4 regions of the Shewanella sp. 30m-14 genome follow, and region 3 is predicted to be linked to each of the others. Evidence: predicted binding sites of a transcription regulator. Region 3 holds the regulator's gene; each other region holds the start of a gene.

Region 1 (3,199 bases), on a different contig from region 3:
TTCCGGCGTACTGATGATGCCTTTCATGTTCGGATCTTCAGCAGAGATATGCGCTGTATCCGACGGGATAAGTACCTTTTGGCCAACAAGGCCTGAGGCCTGTAACGCCTGACTTGAGCTGGTTAACGCATTTAGATTAACAATCTCTTCGTTCAGTTTGCTGATCCCGTCTACCGTTGAGAAAGACGCCATCTGCTGGATCATCTGATCATTTTCAACAGGCTTAAAGGGATCTTGCATCGACAGCTGTTGACTCAATAGCGAGAAGAAATCCTCTTGGGTTAACTCCTGGCTATTGGGTTCAGGAATAGCGCTTTCTTCAGGCAAACGTAAGCCATCAAGAAACGGGTTACCCGTTGATGTCTGCTCAGTGTTAGTCGCCGATGCAGCCGTACTCTGAGCCGCAGCCTGCGCTGTTTGTGGCGAAATAGCATTAGCCTGTTGTGGCTGGCTAGCAGCCGGCTGTGTTGCGGTGAGCGGATTAATAAGGCTCAAAATTTACCTCCAGCTTTCACTGAGTTTATTTGCCCATTTTTAATGTCTGCTGAAGCATCGATTTTGCTGCTTCAGTGACTTGTACGTTCATTTGATAAGAGCGAGAGGCTGAAATCATGTTAGCCATCTCCTCCATTACATTCACATTAGGCTTGTAGATAAAGCCATCGGTGTCCGCCATAGGGTGACCTGGCGAAAACTCTTTATTCAGTGGCATATCACTTTCAACAATCCCTTTAACGGCAACTGACTGCGCTGCACTTTGATGCTGCTGCGCCTTACTCATTTCAGCTTCAAAGATAGGATGACGCGCACGGTAGGTTTCACCCACACTGCTTGATACAGAATCAGCATTGGCAATATTACTCGCCGTGGTGTTAAGTCTGACCGATTGGGCCGACATACCAGAACCTGCAACGTTAAAAATATTAAATAAGCTCATGATTAACTGCCTCTAAGTGCTTTTTTCATACCGGCGAACTTACTGTCAAGAAAACCCAGTGACATTTGATATTCCAGTGCGTTTTGCATAAAAGAAGACTGCTCTTGCTGAATATCAACCGTGTTACCGTCACCCGTATCAGGCTGATTTGGCACCCGGTAGCCCACATGTTGCTGAGTTAATGCCGCCATATCGAAGTGTTTAGTATCGTTTTTAGCCATAGCTAAACCCGATTGCTGAGATTGAGCCGCCCCCATCGCTTTAGAAAAATCGATATCACGGGCTTTATAATTTGGCGTATCAGCATTTGCAATATTTGAAGACAGGATCTCTGCACGCTGGGAGCGAACGCCCAAAGTGTATTGATGAACCCCTAATGCTTTGTCAAAACTAATCGCCATAAAATTGCCTCCTCAGCTCGATAGTTAGAACAAAGCAATAGTTGTGCCAAATTAGAGAGATACTTGAAAGATTAGCTAGGAGACACATTCAACATCGAATGCTAGAGATAAAAAACGCGTCACAAAGACGCGTTAGTAGGAGCAGAGTCGAGCAAACAAAGCATTAGCCTCGTTTTTGATAGTAGATCCCAGGGTTACAACGCACCATATCAAATTCATCAGACAGACCCGCTATAGACTCGGACGCGCCTAGAAACAGTATGCCGTTAGGATTTAACGCGGCAGCAAATTGCCGTAGGATTTTCCGCTTTGCCTCTGGTGAAAAATAGATCAACACATTACGGCAAAAAATAATATCGAACTTGCCTAGTAAGGTATAACTTTCTAGCAGGTTATGGGCGCGAAAATTGACTAAGCGCTTAACGTTGTCTTTAACAACCATGTTGCCTGAGGGCAAAGCATCAAAAAACTGACGTTTGCGTTCATCAGACAAACCACGACCTAAGGCAAGATTATCGTATTGCGCATTTTTACAGCGCTCAAGCATAGAGGGTGACAAATCTGTTGCCAGAATACTTGCACTGGCGGGTAAGCTGCCAGGCTTGCGCTGTTGATGCTCTAATATTGTCATGGCTAACGAATACGGCTCTTGACCTGAAGAACAGGCTGCAGACCAGATTTTTACCGGTCGGCCTAAACGACTAAATGTGGGTAAAATCGTACTCGACAATAACTCGAAAGGATAACGGTCGCGAAACCATAAGGTTTCATTTGTCGTCATAGCATCGATAACTTCAGTGCGCAATTGGCGCTCAGTCGGTTTCATCGAATGCTTAACCACGTCTGATAAGGATGGCAAATTATATTTGCCCATAAGAGGTGCTAGTCGGCTACGCACCAGATACTGCTTATTTTCTCCCAACACAATACCGCTGTGCTGTTCTAAGAATAATCTAAATTGATTGTACTCATTCTCAGCAAGAGATTTATTCGCCACTCTAATATCCTAATTCAGTAAAACAAACCACAGTGGTCAATCAACATCGACCACGGGTAAAAACGAACGCAGGTTTATACCTTAGCATCAACACAAACACAAGCAAGCTATGGTTTATGCTGATACTAAATAACGGCAACTAATGGCAACTACAGGCTTAAATGCTTGTTTACCGCTGCGGCTAACTCATCAGGGTTAAACTTAGCGATAAAATCGTTAGCCCCCACCTTTTGCACCATCGCCTGATTAAACACACCGCTTAATGAAGTGTGTAATACCACTTTAATGTTTCTTAGCTTAGGATCATCACGAATTTCGGCGGTTAAGGTATAACCATCCATCTCTGGCATTTCAATGTCAGAAATAATCAATGGGATCTCAGTTGATACGTCATCAAGCTCTGCCGATATCGCCCGCAGTTTATTCAACGCTTCTCTACCGTCTTTGGCTGTATCTATTTGTAAATCGAGCGAAGTGAGCGCGCGAATAATTTGCTTACGAGCGACCGATGAGTCATCAATCACCATAATGTGGTAATGCTTATCACGGTCAATCGTTAAGGCATCATCCAGCTCTTTACTGGTGTTAGTGTTAACGGGTGAAATTTCATCAAGAATTCTCTCAACATCTAAAATCTCAACTAATTCGTTTTCAATTTCAGTCACCGCGGTCAGATAAGAGGATTTGCCCGCCCCTTGTGGTGGCGGCATAATGGCTTCCCAGTTCATATTAATAATTCGCTCAACTGAACTGACCAAGAAGCCCTGCACACTGCGGTTATATTCTGAGATAATAATGAAGCTGTTTTCAATATTCTCGATTGGACGACCACCGGTTGCCGCACTCAAGTCAATCACCGAAATC
Region 2 (3,199 bases), on a different contig from region 3:
GTACAGGTTTTGTCCCATTGGGTCGAGTCCCGACGGATTAATAAAATCGGATATGGCTAATTGACCTACCACTTGGTTTTCGGCATTACCTGGCGTCTTAACAGAGACTTCGCCTTCTGCCGAGACGGTAATGCTAGTGGCGCCTTCTGGAATGGTGATAGCAGGCTGGATCACATAACCTGAACCCGGCGTTACGATTTGGCCTGTTTCATCTAAACTAAACTGACCATTGCGGGTATAAGCTGCGGTGCCATCTGGCATCTGCACTTCAAAAAAACCTGGGCCTTCAATCATCAAGTCGAGCGAGTTATCAGTGGTCAACATGTTGCCCTGAGTAAACATCTCTTGAGTTGCGACCACTTTAGTACCGGCGCCAATACTCAAACCATTGGGCAATTTAGTATTCGATGCGCTAATGCCGCCAGCTTGACTGACGTTTTGGTACAGCAAGTCTTCAAATACAGCACGGCTCTTTTTAAACCCGACGGTACTGGCGTTAGCCACGTTATTAGAAATAACTGAAATATCGGTTTGTTGAGCGTCTAAACCAGTCTTACTTATCCATAAAGCGGGATGCATAGTGTCTCTCCTAGCTTATGCGCATTAAGGAAGAGGACGCGCGATCGTTCTCTTCTGCTGTTTTCATCATTTTCACTTGCATCTCAAACTGACGCTGTAGGTCAATCATAGATACCATCTCATGGACGGCATTAACGTTACTGCCTTCCACTGCGCCGCTTAGCAGACCGACGCTTGGATCGGCCTGCGCATTCTCACCCGACATTAAACGGAACAAGCCGTCTTCACCGCGCATTAAATTTTGATTACCCGGGTTGACCAACTTGATGCGAGCAACCTCTTCAATCACCTCGGCTGTGGCACCCGACGGACGAACAGATACAATGCCATCTTGGGAGATTTCGACCTTTTCAATGGGTAGCGGCAATACAATCGGGCCATTGTCGCCCATCACTGCCGTGCCTCTATCATTACGCAGCACACCAGAGTTATCGAAACGCAAGCTGCCTGAACGGGTATACGCTTCACCGCCATTTTCAGCTTGCACAGCAATCCAGCCATCACCTTTGACGGCAATGTCTAAATCACGCCCAGTGGTTTTTATTGGACCGCTAGAAAAATTAGCTGACGGACTTTCTGTCATCGAGAACACGCGCGTAGGTAGACCTTCGCCAAAAGCCTGCATAGAGCGAGCTTGAGCAAGAGAGGCTTTAAAGCCATCTGTATTTGCGTTTGCTAAATTGTTGGCACTGACCGCCAACGAATTCATATTCTGTTTTGCGCCGCTCATCGCGACATAGAGCAATTTGTCCACTTTACACTCCGTCAAACTTCCGTCTAACGAAATTAATAGCAAACATCGTGCCAAGATATACAAAGAAGGACGCTACGCTGCTAGGACGTGACTATTGACTTTAATTGAATGCCACTGCGAGAGCGTCGCTACACTCCTTCTAGGTTAAAGCTAAGATGAGAAAAGCTGAGACAGGCATGCAAAGACGAACGGCCTGCGGCATGACGGCACGTGACTGTTTGATTGAATTGAAGGTCACTACGGAACGCTTCGCTTACGGAAAAGCTTAAAAGATTAAACTGACGGCATAAATGCCGACCTACGAAAAAAGAAGGTTCTAGGTTCTAGGTTCTAGGTTCTAGGAAAGCATAAAGATCAAAGCAATTGCATAAATAAAACCAATGCAAGCTTTTGACTTTTCTTGCGCTTTTCCTATGACCTAGAAGCGAAGCGTCCTCGAAGTGAGCCTGCGAACGCCCTAGTAACTTCTTAGCTTATACCATTCTGTGAGTGAGCCTGCGAACGTTCCGTCTTCCGTGAGCGAAGCGTTCGGCTCTTGTGCTTTTCCTCGGTCCTAAAGCCAAGAAGGGACCTCGCAGTGAGCCTGCGAGCACCTTCTTAGCTTTTTAAAGCTTAGCGGATTTGCAGAACTGTCTGTTGTAGCGTGTTGTTCACTTCAAGCGTTCTTGAGTTGGCCTGGAAGTTACGCTGAGCAGAGATCAAATCAACGAGTTCGGTCGTCAAGTCTACGTTTGACTGTTCAAGTGCCGATGAACGAACACTACCAAAAGTACCACTGTTTGCCTCTCCGGCAAGTGCCGGGCCTGAGTCTAAACTCGCCTTCCAAGAGGTATTACCCGCTTGCGTTAGCCCTTGCTCGTTAGCAAAGCTCACTAAGGCAACACGTGCAAGTGGTACTGTTGAACCATTGCTGTAACTGGCGTTAATTAGGCCGTCAGCGCCTACTTCAACGTTAGTTAAACGCCCTACCGTAGTACCATCTTGAGTTAACTCTGTCACCTCAAATGGCGATGCATACTGAGTTGGGTTATTAAAGTTTAGCGTTAAGGTCTGGCTACCATCAGCGCCAGCGCCTAATACATCTGCACCACCAACACCTAAGGCTTCTGTTTTAATAACTGCTGGGTTGCTGCCGGTATATGCGCCAGTATCGTTAAATGAAATAGCCGCGCCTTTCCAACCCCCTGCGTTTTCAGCATTAGCAGTGCCATCAGCCGTACCGTCACCGTTGGTATCAGTCTTATACTCACCCGCGGCAGGATCTAAATCGACAGGTTTGCCGTCGACTGCATAAAACGCTACCCAGTTACTCTCACCGGTGTGAGCGGCATTAGGAGGACGTACAAAGTATGAGGTTAAAATGTGTGGCTCACCCAGTGAATCATACATGGTCACTGAGGTTGAGTTATTAAATGTATCTGGGTCGTCTGGATCGAACGCTGCTGGATCGAGTGTCGCCTCGCCCGCATTTAGGTTCATCTGAATGCCGACGTTATCAGTCTTAACCGGACTACCTGCGGTATCAGGGATCTGTACCGGTTTAGTGGTGGTTAAACTCACCGACGTCGAGTTACCATCTTTATCTACAGGGAAGGTCTGTAAGAAGTTACCTGCTGAGTCAACGATATAGTTATTAGAGTCAAACTTGAAAGCGCCTGCACGGGTAAATGAATGATCTTGTGATCCCGCTTCAGATGAGGTCACAAAGAAGCCACCGCCGTTAATCGCCATATCAAGCGAGTTATTAGTGAATGCCATACTGCCCTGATGGAATTGCTGAGCAACTTGACTCGTTGTGACACCACCACCCACTGCAGTTTTACTGTTGGAAAAAATAGAGTTCGCGTAAACATCGGCAAATTCTGC
Region 3 (3,199 bases):
CTTTATTGATGATGACGATCTTACGCTCGATCCTATGCATTTACGCGCCCGTAAAGGTATCGGTTACCTACCTCAGGAAGCCAGTATTTTTAGAAAGCTGTCAGTACGTGACAACATCATGGCCGTCTTACAGACTCGTCATGACATCAATAACGAGCAACGTGAAGAACAACTTGAGCATCTACTCGAAGAGTTTCATATCACTCACATTCGTGACAGCCAAGGTATGGCATTGTCTGGAGGCGAACGCCGCCGGGTAGAAATTGCTCGGGCACTCGCAGCTAATCCAAAGTTTATCTTGTTAGATGAGCCGTTCGCGGGTGTTGACCCCATTTCAGTTATCGATATTAAAAAAATTATTGAACAACTTAAGAGTCGCGGTCTGGGCGTACTGATCACCGATCATAATGTTCGCGAAACTTTGGACGTTTGTGAGCGTGCTTACATAGTAAGCCACGGAAATCTGATTGCTGAAGGTACACCTGCCGAAATCTTGGACAACCAACAGGTTCGAGCGGTGTACTTAGGTGAACAATTCAGGCTATAGTTAATTCACAGTATGGAAGCTGAAAAACTCAATATGGAATTATTTCCAAAAAAAAATCAACGTGTTGAGTTTTTGAGCAACCTTCGCCAGTTCAACGAGCTTTAACGTTTAACTACAGTGTAGGGAATAGCGGTAAAATGAAAGCGTCACTCCAGCTCAAAATGGGTCAACAGCTCACTATGACTCCCCAGTTACAACAGGCCATTCGCCTGTTACAACTGTCTTCTTTAGAGCTGCAACAAGAGATCCAACAAGCATTAGATTCTAATCCGTTACTGGAGCTAGATGAAGAGCAGTCAGATGGCGATATGATCAACGATGAAGATCACTCTGTAAATGACTCTAATAGTGAACTCACCCAAGATAGCGCAAGCGTTGACACCTCCGAAGCCCTCACCCAAGATTCCATGCCCGATGACCTGCCTATGGATACCACTTGGGATGAAGTCTACACCGTTTCCTCTAATGCTAGCTCAGGCGTAAGTCGTGAAGATGACATGCCATTCCAAGGCGAGACTAGCGAAGGCTTATATGAGCATCTTGAGTGGCAAAAGAACCTCACCCCATTTTCAGATAACGATCTTGCTATCGCCACCGCGATTATTGATGCGATCGATGAACGAGGTTATTTAACCCAGAGCTGTGACGAAATTCTCGAAGCGATGGGCGATCCTGAAACTGAACTCGATGAAGTCGAAGCCGTTTTAAAACGAATTCAACATTTTGATCCTATCGGTGTTGCCGCCCGCAACTTAAGTGAATGCCTACTTATCCAGCTAGCACAATATGCCGCAGATACACCGCACATTGAAAATGCAAGATTACTGATTAAAGACTATTTAGACCTTATTGCGGGGCGTGATTTTAGGCAGTTAATGCGTAAAACCAAACTCAAAGAGGATGATTTACGTGAGGCGATCACACTGATCCAAACTCTTAACCCAAGACCTGGGCTTGCCATTGCACGCAGTAAAGATGAATACGTCATTCCCGACGTGTCTGTCAGCAAGAAAAAAGGTCGCTGGGTGGTAGAGCTAAATCCTGACTATATGCCTAAGATTAATGTTAATCAGCATTACGCATCAATGGCGCGTAGCACAACGAATCAGGCCGACGGTCAATTTATCCGTGGCCACCTGCAAGAAGCTAAGTGGTTTATAAAGAGCCTGGAAAGCCGCAACGACACCTTATTGAAAGTGACAAACTGTATCGTCAAATTCCAGCAAGGCTTTTTTGAGTTCGGTGAAGAAGCCATGAAACCTATGGTACTCAATGACATTGCCGAAGCTGTTGAAATGCATGAATCTACCATTTCACGCGTTACCACACAGAAGTACATGCACACCCCAAGGGGCATTTTTGAACTAAAATATTTCTTCTCAAGCCATGTGGGTACCGACGATGGCGGAGAATGCTCATCGACAGCAATTAGGGCATTTATTAAGAAATTAGTCGCAGCTGAAAACCAGAGGAAACCGTTAAGCGATAGCAAAATGGCCCAGCTTCTGGCTGAACAAGGGATTAAAGTTGCTAGACGTACGATTGCAAAATATCGAGAAGCGATGCTGATCCCGCCCTCAAACCAACGTAAGAGTTTATAACTCAAAATTAGGCACATGGAGGATCGATAATGCAAATCAACCTGACAGGACATCACATCGAAATCACCGATTCACTACGCGGTTATGTAGAAGAGAAATTTACAAAGCTTGAACGACATTTCGATCAGATCAATAATGTGCACGTTATTTTGAATGTACAAAAAATGCAGCAGATTGCCGAAGCTAAAATTCACCTTAAAAAAGGGGAAGTATTTGCTATTTCGGAACATGCAGATATGTATGCTGCAATAGACTCCCTGATCGATAAACTAGATCGTCAGGTTATTAAACACAAAGAGAAGCTGACTAAACACTAACGATGGAACTAAGTACCATCCTGCAGCCGGAGTGCACTACCTGCGCCACTCCGGGCAGTAAGAAAAAAGTACTGGAGTTAATCAGTGACATTGCCGCTGTCCAGTACCCAACCCTTTCTTCACAAGAGATCTTTGAAAGTCTCTTGGCACGAGAGAAAATGGGTAGCACGGGAATAGGTAATGGTATAGCGATTCCTCATGGAAGGCTGTCGAATATAGAACGTCCAGTTGCAGTATTAGTTAAATGTGAAGTTCCTATCCCATTTGACTCATTCGATAAGCAGCCTGTCGATATTCTATTTGCTTTATTGGTGCCATCTGATCAGTGTGAGCAACATTTAGCAACACTGTCTTGTATGGCTGAAAAACTCAACGATAAAGCGGTGGTTAAGCAGTTGAGAAAGACCAGCAATGAATCAGAGCTATACCAAGTCATTACCCAATAGCTAACTACTCAGGTCTTTAAGTTATTTATTTTTTACACAAAAGGTAAATGATTTAAAGACCTAAGTAATTATTACAGCAATATTATTTATTCTTATTCACCCGCTCAACTTCTTGCTTTCAGCCTTAAAAAAGTTAATCTATACACTTACACAATATAACCACAAAAATCATACATTTTGTTTAATGTCTATCAGGTAATCATACGATGAAGCTTGTTTTAGTCTCAGGTCGCTCCGGTTCAGGTAAGTCCGTTCTATTAAGAATGCTAGAAGATCTCGGCTATTATT
Region 4 (3,199 bases), on a different contig from region 3:
ATCTTCAACCTCACCGTCGCCAACACCACCTGTTGGAGTGATATCTTGTTGAGTACTTAGACGAAAGCGTGCCCAAGTTGGTCCGGCCTTCGCCCAGCTAGGAACTTCAATACTGAGGGTGTTGAGACCATTATCAAGTGGTTCACCTAAGATAATCTGTTCTTCTAAGTCAAACTCGCCGTTTTGATCCCAGTCAAACCAAGCATTAAGGTAGCCATTTCCACCGCTAGCAGTAACGAGTAGTATTGCACTCTCGCCAAGCTCAAACCCCGTAGGCATTGATACGCCATCTTCGTCATCAGAGCTATCGCTGGCATCATCGGAGAGTGGCGCGGCATAACCATCAGACTCATTATCGACACTCGCGCCTAAATAGAGATTATCGCTGATGTTGTGTCTGGCACCATTTGAGTTTAATCGGGTGCCGTAAGAATCAGGAGCATCACCAAAGTCGACACTATCACCTACCACCACTTCTGCTAACGCGCAGCGGGCTCCATCGTTGGCTGATGAGGCTGGGCCATACGCAAATAACACTGCGCTTGGTGAAGCCGAATCAACGTTAACTTTGTAGATATTACCGTTACTGTTATTACTGACATAAAGGTTGCCATCAGGGTCAAAAAATTGTGCGCCAAAAATAAAGTTTCCCGAATTTGAGGTAATGACCACGCCTAAGTCGGTGGCTTCTGCACTAGCGGGGTCGATACGCAACAGCCTACCTATAGATCCATTACTAATGCTGTACATGTAACCATCGGTAGGATGAAAGGCGAGGTCGGTAATATTATAGGTCGCATAGGCGGTACTGCCAGGCACTAAGGTCATGTTATAGCTTGCAGGGTTATCAAGAGGGATTTTGAATAACCCTTTACCTTTTCGATAGCCATACCAAACGTTTTCATTGATTGCGACGTCTCCGACATAGAAATTACCGGCACTCGCAGCGGTTGTATCTTTGGTAACAGAAAGGGAGATAATTTGATAATCGTTGCCGGCACGGCCTAATGATCCCGTTGCATAATCCCAACCGTAAATGTAGTTATCATGGTAATTAAACCCAACGCCGTTGTAGCCGTTGCCTGTCCCCATATCCTCAGATAACACCACATAGCTACCAGTTGCTAGGTTTACACCGTAGCTTTTGGGGGTATTAGATTGCTTCTGGATCACAAATGCTTCAGTTGGACAGGCACTAAAGGGAGCGGACGCGCTGACACTGGCAGAAATTAATAAGCTTAAAATTAATGGGGAGCAGCGTAATGGGATTGTTTTGGATATTTTCATAATGCATCTCTCACTGTCGATATTATTAATATATTCAGTGAAAGCATAAGCTGTGCCATTAATTTTTATTGTTTACTTTCATTGGTTTATTTGTTTTGAAAGATTAAGGTAAAGATCAGTTTTTGCATTTTGCAAATCAAAATATATGTGAGGAGTGAGGTGTTGGATGTAAGAGTTGAGGGAAAGGTGTGACTCACCATATCGGCTCGAATGATGACATCAACCGCTAATATTCACCTTTATTTTCATGATAACTATTCATTAATAGCGTAAAAGGATTTACTTGGATTAAGTTCCTAATGATGCTAAGTTTTCTTTTGCTGTAACATTCTCTTAACTGTTTTGGTGGTGAGGAATTTATGTCGAAGATGCGCATAGGGATAGTGTGCCACCCAAGTATCGGGGGCTCGGGGCTGGTAGCAACAGAATTAGGGTTAGGGCTTGCTAAGCTTGGCCATGAAGTTCACTTTATCTCCAGTGTTCGGCCTTTTAAATTGATAGAGGATTCAGAATGCTTATTCTTTCACTCCGTTGAAGCCATTAATTACCCCCTGTTTTCCGATCCTCTATATACATTTGCATTGACGGCTAAAATAGTGGAAGTGGTCGAGCAATTTAAGCTTGATGTTGTACATGCACACTACTCCATTCCTCACTCATTATGCGCTTATCTAGCGGGTGAAATCACCGAGCATAAGTTTCCAACCATCACGACTATTCATGGCACCGATGTGACGATTGTTGGTCAAGATAAACCTCTGTATCCACTTAATCGTTTCAGTATCCATAAAAGTAGTAAGGTCACGACGGTTTCGAGCTATCAACGTAACTATATATACAGTCATTTCGATAAAAGTAAGTCGATTGATGTTATTCATAATTTTATTGATTTAGACGTTTTCTCCCCCAAATTTGCAGACATTAATGTTCGACGTCAGTTAGCGAGAGACGATGAGAAAATCGTGATGCATGTGTCTAATTTTAGGCCGCTAAAAAACAGCGACACAGTGATCCGCTCATTTCACATGCTACTTAGGAAAGTCAAAGCTCGGCTGGTACTGCTCGGGAGTGGCCCTGATATTGATGGTATCAAGCAGCAATGTGAAAAGTTGGGGATTTTAAAGCATGTTGTCTTTGTGGGAGATGCTACCCATGTTGAGCATTATCTCCCTAATGCTGATTGCATGATCCAACCGAGTTATCGAGAGTCTTTTAGTATGGTGTTACTCGAAGCGATGGCCTGTGGCGTTCCAACGGTTAGCAGTAACGTCGATGGTGTTCCTGAAGTGGTAGACAATGGTAAAACAGGTTTTATGTTTGACCCTAATGATGCGTTAGGTATGGCCAAAGCCATGGAGCGCATCTTGACTGAACCACACACGCAACAAAATCTAGGCAAGGCTGGAAGAGCTCGAGCGGCTAAACTGTTTAATCCAGAAGAGAAGATTTTACAATATCTTAAGTGTTATCAAGACGCCATTAAGGACTCTCAAACAGAGGTAGCCGATATGGGTCAGCAAGGAGGCATTATATGACCAGCAAAACTGCAGCAATAGCGCCAGAAAAAGAGTCTGCCGATAAGCCAAAACAAAAAATGAGTATGTCGACGTTGGTGTTATTGTCGTTTGCAGCAGGTATTGCTGCGGGATTGTTTTTTGGTGAGATGTTGGCCTGGATGTCGGTTATCGGTGATGCTTTTATTAAGCTGCTGCAGATGACCATTATTCCGTACATTATCGTATCTTTGATTTCTAGCTTAGGTAGCCTAAGTATGGAGCAAGCCAAATCTCTTGGCGTGAAAGTCGGTAAGTTAATGTTGGTTATCTGGGCTTTTGGTTTGCTGACGATGTACTTTATTAAGTACACATTTCCTGACTGGCAGGCAGGGGAGTTCTTTAGCCTGACAGCGCTT

Evidence for each region. Region 3 encodes sigma-54, which starts transcription at its own class of promoters, with help from an activator protein. Its sites were predicted from a motif close to GTTGGCACGNNNNTNGNNT; they were not measured.
Region 1: a site for sigma-54 is predicted at 1,371-1,389, ahead of flgB (flagellar basal body rod protein FlgB). Genes of this name have one in related genera too.
Region 2: a site for sigma-54 is predicted at 1,370-1,388, ahead of flgF (flagellar basal-body rod protein FlgF). Genes of this name have one in related genera too.
Region 4: a site for sigma-54 is predicted at 1,329-1,347, ahead of ACVBIU_RS11560 (LruC domain-containing protein). Genes of this name have one in related genera too.

The regions. Positions count from the first base shown of each region.
Region 1 is NZ_JBRILW010000015.1:58,010-61,208, forward strand. Features, by position in the region: gene flgD (flagellar hook assembly protein FlgD) at 1-495, opposite strand, end outside; gene flgC (flagellar basal body rod protein FlgC) at 521-937, opposite strand; gene flgB (flagellar basal body rod protein FlgB) at 940-1,338, opposite strand; gene ACVBIU_RS12590 (CheR family methyltransferase) at 1,502-2,341, opposite strand; gene ACVBIU_RS12595 (chemotaxis protein CheV) at 2,485-3,199, opposite strand, start outside.
Region 2 is NZ_JBRILW010000015.1:54,297-57,495, forward strand. Features, by position in the region: gene flgG (flagellar basal-body rod protein FlgG) at 1-579, opposite strand, end outside; gene flgF (flagellar basal-body rod protein FlgF) at 590-1,333, opposite strand; gene flgE (flagellar hook protein FlgE) at 1,946-3,199, opposite strand, start outside.
Region 3 is NZ_JBRILW010000005.1:13,378-16,576, forward strand. Features, by position in the region: gene lptB (LPS export ABC transporter ATP-binding protein) at 1-547, shown strand, start outside; gene ACVBIU_RS05185 (RNA polymerase factor sigma-54) at 685-2,148, shown strand; gene hpf (ribosome hibernation promoting factor) at 2,178-2,465, shown strand; gene ptsN (PTS IIA-like nitrogen regulatory protein PtsN) at 2,468-2,911, shown strand; gene rapZ (RNase adapter RapZ) at 3,118-3,199, shown strand, end outside.
Region 4 is NZ_JBRILW010000013.1:99,127-102,325, reverse strand. Features, by position in the region: gene ACVBIU_RS11560 (LruC domain-containing protein) at 1-1,287, opposite strand, end outside; gene bshA (N-acetyl-alpha-D-glucosaminyl L-malate synthase BshA) at 1,647-2,822, shown strand; gene ACVBIU_RS11550 (cation:dicarboxylate symporter family transporter) at 2,819-3,199, shown strand, end outside.